DNA from 3 places in the Mesorhizobium sp. M0001 genome. Region 1 is predicted to be linked to each of the others. Evidence: predicted binding sites of a transcription regulator. Region 1 holds the regulator's gene; each other region holds the start of a gene.
The links. Region 1 encodes PhoB, which activates phosphate uptake and scavenging genes when phosphate is short. Its sites were predicted from a motif close to TGTCATNNANCTGTCAT; they were not measured.

Region 1 (2,198 bases):
CATGGCGGGCGACCTCGAGCGCATCGGCGACCTCGCCAAGAACATCGCCAAACGCGTCGGCACCGTGGGCTTGAGCGTCACGCCGCGCGACCTCTCGCACTCCATCGATGCCATGGCGCAACTGGTGCTGATCCAGGTGCAAGGCGTCGTCGAGGAATATGCCGCCACCGATGCGGCAGCGCTTGCAAAACTCAGGAATGACGACGAGCGCATCGACGTCAAATACACGTCCGTGTTTCGTGAGCTCTTGACCTACATGATGGAAGACCCTCGCAACATCACCGCCTGCACGCATCTCTTGTTCTGCGCCAAGAATCTTGAGCGCATCGGCGATCATGTCACCAACATCGCCGAAAATGCGTATTATGTGCTGACCGGCCAGCAATTGCCCGCCAATCGTCCGAAGCAGGACGAGACGGCGATGGCCACGCCGGCCTGATGAGGGTGAACTGCCTATGATCGCGCCACGCATCATGGTCGTGGAGGACGAGGAGCCGCTGGGCGTGCTCCTCCGCTACAACCTCGAATCCGAAGGCTATCAGGTCGAGGTGGTGACACGCGGCGACGAGGCCGAGATCCGCCTGCAGGAAAACGTGCCCGATCTCCTGGTGCTCGACTGGATGGTGCCCGCTGTTTCCGGCATCGAGCTCTGCCGGCGGCTTAGAGTGCGGCCCGAAACCGAGCGGCTGCCGATCATCATGCTGACCGCGCGCGGTGAGGAAAGCGATCGCGTGCGCGGCCTGTCCACCGGTGCCGACGACTATCTGGTCAAGCCATTCTCGACGCCGGAGTTCATGGCGCGCGTGAAGGCGCTGCTGCGCCGGGCCAAGCCGGAAGTGCTGTCCAGCGTGCTCAAGGTCGGCGACATCGTGCTCGACCGCGAGTCGCACCGTGTCTACCGCAAGAAGAGCGAGATCAGGCTCGGACCGACCGAGTTCCGGCTGCTCGAATTCATGATGCGCCATCCCGGCCGCGTGTTCTCGCGCAGCCAGCTGCTCGACAATGTCTGGGGCGAGACGATCTATATCGACGAGCGAACCGTCGACGTCCATGTCGGGCGCTTACGCAAAGCGGTCAACAACGGCCGCATGCCGGATGTCATCCGTACCATTCGCGGCGCCGGCTACGCGATCAGGGAAGACTAGGATGCTGCGCGTCGCGCCGTTGCCGGCCATTCAGGCGACATGCTTGCCGGATTTGGCCTGAATGCCCGGCGCGAAAATCTCCTGATCGACGAAGCCGAGCGCGCGCATGGCACAGCCTTCGCGGATCAGCGGCAGCTCGTTGGGCTCGGTGTCGAAGGAGATCGATTTCGAGTGCTGGCCGCCGGCGGTCTGGGCGATCGCTTCGCGCAATGCCGGTTCGATCAGGTCGAAGGCGGCGGCGCTGACGCCGACCATGGCGACGGGTGCCGGATCGATCAGTGCAAACAGGCTGCCGAGGCCGAAGCCGAGCGCCTCACCGGCCTTGCGATAGGCTTCGCGCTCCGGGCCATCGGTTTCGCGGGCGCGCGCGGCGAGTGCGCGCATATCAGCGTCGCCGATATCGACCGGCTCGGCATCTTCGCTCATCATTTTGGCGCTGCGCCAGATGGCGTAGTTTCCGGCATAGGCCTCGACGCAGCCGCGCCGCCCGCAGCGGCAGAGCGCGCCGCCCGGACGGTGGATCATGTGGCCGAACTCGCCGCCCGAGGAATGGGTGCCGGTGAACAGTTCGCCTTTCAGCACCAGCCCCATGCCGATGCCGTGCGACAAGAGGATCGCGATGAAATTGTCGCGGTAGCGCTCGGGCTGGCGCCATTGCAGGGCCACCGCCATCATATTGCAGTCGTTCTCCATGGTGGCAGGAATGCCGAATTCCGCTTCCAACATGTCGGCGAAGGCAATGTCGGTCAGTGGCGTGATTGGCGACCACAGCATGGCCCGCGCCTGCGAATCGGTGATGCCCTGGATGCCCATGGCAATGCGGGCGATGCTCTGGACATCGAGGTCCGGGTCCGCGAGACGCCGCCCGACGATTGCTACGCATTCGCCGATCAGCTCGTCGCGCGGCATGGTCAGCGTGTCGAGCCGGCGCTGTTCTTCCGCGACCACCTGGCCGGCATAGTCGATGACGGTGACGGAGAGGAAGTTCAGCGACAGCACCACGGTCATGACCGCCGCCGCTTCCGGGTTGAGGCCAAGGCCGACCTGCGGCCG
Region 2 (2,198 bases), on a different contig from region 1:
TTTGCAGCTCAGTAGCATCTCTTCCTTCTCCCCGTTCACGGGGAGAAGGTGCCCGAAGGGCGGATGAGGGGCAGCGCGAACTTTGGTGAATGGCCGCGCATAGCCTACGTCATGTGCGTGGAAGATAACCTCATGAGTCCGGCGGCGCCCCTCATTGCACTGCCGGGCATTCCTCCCCGTATAGAGATGGGGAGAAAACCCCTAATTCACCGTCCGCCGCGTCCCCGGCAGATCCAGCGAAAACGCGGGAATAGCGACGTCGAACGTCTCGCCCTTTTTGTTGCGCATGGTGTAGTGGCCGACCATGAAGCCGGAGGGCGTCGAGAGCGGGCAGCCTGACGTGTATTGATAGCTGTCGCCCGGATTGAGCTCAGGCTGGTCGCCGACCACGCCGGCGCCGCGCACTTCCTCGATCCGGCCGCTGCCGTCGGTGATGTGCCAGTAACGCGACATAAGCTGCACGAAATCGTCCGACTGGTTGTCGATCGTCACCTGGTAGCCCCAGACATAACGGTTCTCCGCCGGGTCCGAGCGGTCCTCCAGGTAGAACGGTCTGACCTGCACTTCGATGTTGCGCGTGACGGCGCGATACATGGGCTGCTCCGGTTGCGCGGCAAGGAACATTTGTCGCGCTATGCGGTTTGATACGCGCACAACGGCATGTCCTGCCAGCCTCAAAGCGGAGGTGCCGACAAACAATGTCATTTAAGTGACACATGACAGTGTTGGTGTGCGCAAACCTTGCCGGCGACTCAAGGCCCATCTGTCGACTGACAAAGCAGCCGCGAGCGGCCTTTCCGGAGTGACCAGATCTCATGGAACCAGCTCTCACAGCCGCCTTCGCTTCCTCCGCTTTGCTTCTTTCCAATCTCGCCAGCATCCTGCTTGCTTCGTCGAAACTGCAAGCGCGTCGCCTTATCCCTCCGCCGTCCGACGAGCAGCCACCGGTCTCGATCGTCGTGCCGTCGCGCGGCGTGGAGCCGTTCACACAAGAGACGCTGCAGCGAGCCTTCTCGCTCGACTGGCCGCGCTACGAACTGATCTTCTGCGTCGCTCACGCCGACGATCCCGTCGTCAAACTGATAAACAGGGCGATCGTCCTGTTTCCCAACGTGCCGGCCCGGCTGCTGATCGGCGACGACCGCGTCAGCAGCAACCCGAAGCTCAACAACTGCGTCAAGGGCTGGGAAGCGGCGCGCAATCATTGGGTCATTCTGGCGGATTCCAACGTGCTGATGCCTAGGGATTACGTCCAGCACCTGATGGCGGCCTGGGGGACCAATACCGGGCTTATCTGCTCGACGCCGATCGGCTCGCGGCCGGATGGCTTCTGGGCCGAGGTCGAATGCGCGTTCCTCAACACGCTGCAGGCGCGCTGGCAATATGCCGGCGAGGCGCTTGGCCTCGGCTTTGCCCAGGGCAAGAGCATGCTGTGGAACAAGCCGATGCTCGATACCAATGGCGGTATCCGCGCGCTGGCCGCCGAGATCGCCGAGGATGCTGCTGCAACCAAGCTGGTCAACGGACTGGGCCTGCGCGTCAATCTCGTTGCCTCGCCTTTCGAGCAACCACTGGGGCAGCGCCGACTTGCCGACATCTGGTCGCGTCAGGCGCGCTGGGCGCGGTTGCGCCGCGTCACTTTCCCGCTGTTTTTCGCACCCGAGATCCTGACCGGCGTCGCCGTGCCGTTGGCGTTGGCGCTGGTGGCGGCAGCAAGTGCCGGCGTCAGCCTGCCGGCCACGGTGTTGGCCGTGCTGGCGGCGGCCTACATTCCCGAATGCGCGCTGGCCGCGGCCAAGGGCTGGCACCTGTCGCTGCGCATGGTCCCGGCGATGATGGTGCGCGACATGATGCTTCCCGCCATCTGGGCGCGCGGCTGGCTGAGCGGCGCCGTCGACTGGCGCGGCAACATCATGACCATCGGCACCAAGACGGCCGAACTGGAAGAGGTTTCGTCGGGAGCGTGACGCCTCGCGGCCTATCCGGCTGCCTTCAGCGCCTGCGCAACGTCCTCCAGCAGATCGTCCGTATCCTCAAGACCGACCGACAGCCTGAGCGTTCCCGGCCCGATGCCAAGCTCGGCGCGAGCTTCGTCGCTGAGGTTCTTGTGGGTGGTGGTCGCCGGATGGGTGATCAGGCTCTTGGCGTCGCCGAGATTGTTGGAGATCAGCACGATGTCGAGCGCGTTCTGCAAGGCG
Region 3 (2,198 bases), on a different contig from region 1:
GTGGAGGAGAGCAAGGCTGCGCCTGATCGACCGAAGACCGGCGAAGCGAAGGCGGACGCCGAACCGAAGGAATGAAGCGGCCGTGGCTCGGAAGGGCTTGCGGGTCGGACACTCGACACCTGGCGTATCGCCTACGTCGGTGATTGGCCGGAACGTCCCTCGCTTCGTCATCCTAGGGTCTTCGCGACGGAGCTTCGCTCTAGGATGACGAAGTTGAGAGGCCGACCTCGAAGACTTGCGATAGGAGAGACAAAACATGTCGAAACTGCTCGTCAAAGCCGACAAGGGCCATGGCCGCGTCGCCTATGTCACGCCCAACAGCGCCGGATGGACCTATGTCGGCTTCGACCTGCACCGCCTGAAGCCGGGCGAGACCGCATCCGGCAAGACGCAGGATCGCGAAGTCTGCCTGGTGTTCGTCACCGGCAAGGGCACGGCAAGGGCCGGCGGCCAGGAACTCGGCCTGCTCGGCGAGCGCATGTCGCCCTTCGAGGGCAAGCCGTGGTCGGTCTATATTCCGGAGGGTTCGGACTGGTCGGTCACCGCCGACACCGATCTCGAACTCGCGGTCTGCTCGGCGCCGGGCCTGGGCGGCGGCTTGCCCGTTCGCGTCATCGCACCCGACGACCTCGGCCAGGAGACTCGGGGCAAAGGCACCAACACGCGCTACGTCACCAACATATTGCCCGAGGGCAAGCCCGCCGACTCGCTGCTGGTGGTCGAGGTCATCACGCCCGGTGGCCACACATCGAGCTACCCGCCGCACAAGCACGATCAGGACAACCTGCCGGCCGAATCCTATCTTGAGGAAACCTACTACCACCGCCTCAACCCGCCGCAGGGTTTTGCCTTCCAGCGCGTCTACACCGACGCCGACAAGACCGGCGCCCGCGAGCTGGACGAAGCCATGGCGATCGAGGACGGCGATGTTGTGCTGGTGCCCAAGGGCTATCACCCCTGCGCCGCCTGCCACGGCTACGACCTCTATTACCTTAACGTCATGGCCGGGCCGAAGCGGACGTGGAAGTTCCACAACGCGCCCGAGCACGAATGGCTCATGAAGGCCTGATCGGCCTTCGCTTGCGCCAGAAGCTGTTGGTCCAGCAGCGAAAAATCGTCGGCTAACGATCCACGGGGTCGATTTGCCTTCGAAAACCCGCATAAGCTTCGTCAATCCGTCATGGAAATCACCTATGGCAGCGGGCTGACGAGGATTTTTTTCGATGCGCTACGCCATCTATTTCACCCCGAGGCAGGACGAACCGCTGGCGCGGCTCGCCGCCAACTGGCTGGGCCGCGACCCCTTTGGCGCCGCCACCAGGCCGGTCGAGGCGGTGGGCGAGCTGTCGGCGGCCGAAGTCGCCTTTCACACCGCATCGGCGCGGCGCTACGGTTTCCATGCGACGCTGAAAGCGCCCTTCCGGTTGGCCGCCAACGAAACCGAAAGCTCGCTGCGCGCGGCGCTGGACGCCTTTGCCGAAGCAACGCCGACGGTCACCATCCCGCGCCTGGTCGTCAGCCAGATCGATGGTTTCTTCGCTTTGGTGCCGGAAGGCCCGCTGCCGCCGCTCAACCGTTTCGCCGACGATGTCGTGCTTAGCTTCGACCGTTTTCGCGCGCCGCTCACCGAGGCCGAGATCGAGCGGCGCAGCCCGGATTCGCTGAAGCCAGCCGAGTTCCGCAATCTCTGCCAGTGGGGCTATCCCTATGTGTTTGAGACCTTTCGTTTCCACATGACGCTGTCCGGCCGGGCCGGGCCGCAGGAAAGCCAACGTCTGCGCGCAGCGATCGACAGCCTCTTTGCGCAGGTGCTGCGGCAACCGGTGCTGGTGGATGCGCTGACGCTGTTCGTCGAGACCGAACCGGGCGCTCCGTTCATGGTGCTTTCGCATCATGCGCTCGGCCGCCGAGCTGCCCGAAAAACTGCCTGACCACAATTCGTCCGAGTAAGCAAGGACTGCCTGAAATGACCGCCGAAACCGTTCTCCACAACGCCCGCATCGTGCTTGCCGACGAGATCGTCGAAGGGTCGCTCGTGCTGCGCGACGGTTTTATCTCCGGCATCGACGCCGGCACCGGCCAAATCGGCGGGAGCATGGGCGGCGAGGACATGGGCGGCGACTACATCATTCCCGGCCTGGTCGAGCTGCACACTGACCATCTCGAAGGCCACTATGCGCCGCGCCCGAAAGTGCGCT

Region 2: NKK50_RS10570 (ceramide glucosyltransferase) is a predicted target of PhoB. The motif match lies at 700-716, and genes of this name have one in related genera.
Region 3: NKK50_RS22755 (DUF1045 domain-containing protein) is a predicted target of PhoB. The motif match lies at 1,166-1,182, and genes of this name have one in related genera.

Annotation. Positions count from the first base shown of each region.
Region 1 is NZ_JAMYVS010000014.1:93,265-95,462, forward strand. Features, by position in the region: gene phoU (phosphate signaling complex protein PhoU) at 1-439, shown strand, start outside; gene phoB (phosphate regulon transcriptional regulator PhoB) at 456-1,145, shown strand; gene NKK50_RS27335 (ROK family protein) at 1,176-2,198, opposite strand, start outside.
Region 2 is NZ_JAMYVS010000003.1:147,828-150,025, reverse strand. Features, by position in the region: gene NKK50_RS10580 (Hsp33 family molecular chaperone) at 1-15, shown strand, start outside; gene apaG (Co2+/Mg2+ efflux facilitator ApaG/CorD) at 202-594, opposite strand; gene NKK50_RS10570 (ceramide glucosyltransferase) at 816-1,967, shown strand; gene NKK50_RS10565 (O-succinylhomoserine sulfhydrylase) at 1,979-2,198, opposite strand, start outside.
Region 3 is NZ_JAMYVS010000009.1:1,301-3,498, forward strand. Features, by position in the region: gene NKK50_RS22745 (hypothetical protein) at 1-75, shown strand, start outside; gene iolB (5-deoxy-glucuronate isomerase) at 257-1,069, shown strand; gene NKK50_RS22755 (DUF1045 domain-containing protein) at 1,224-1,931, shown strand; gene NKK50_RS22760 (alpha-D-ribose 1-methylphosphonate 5-triphosphate diphosphatase) at 1,967-2,198, shown strand, end outside.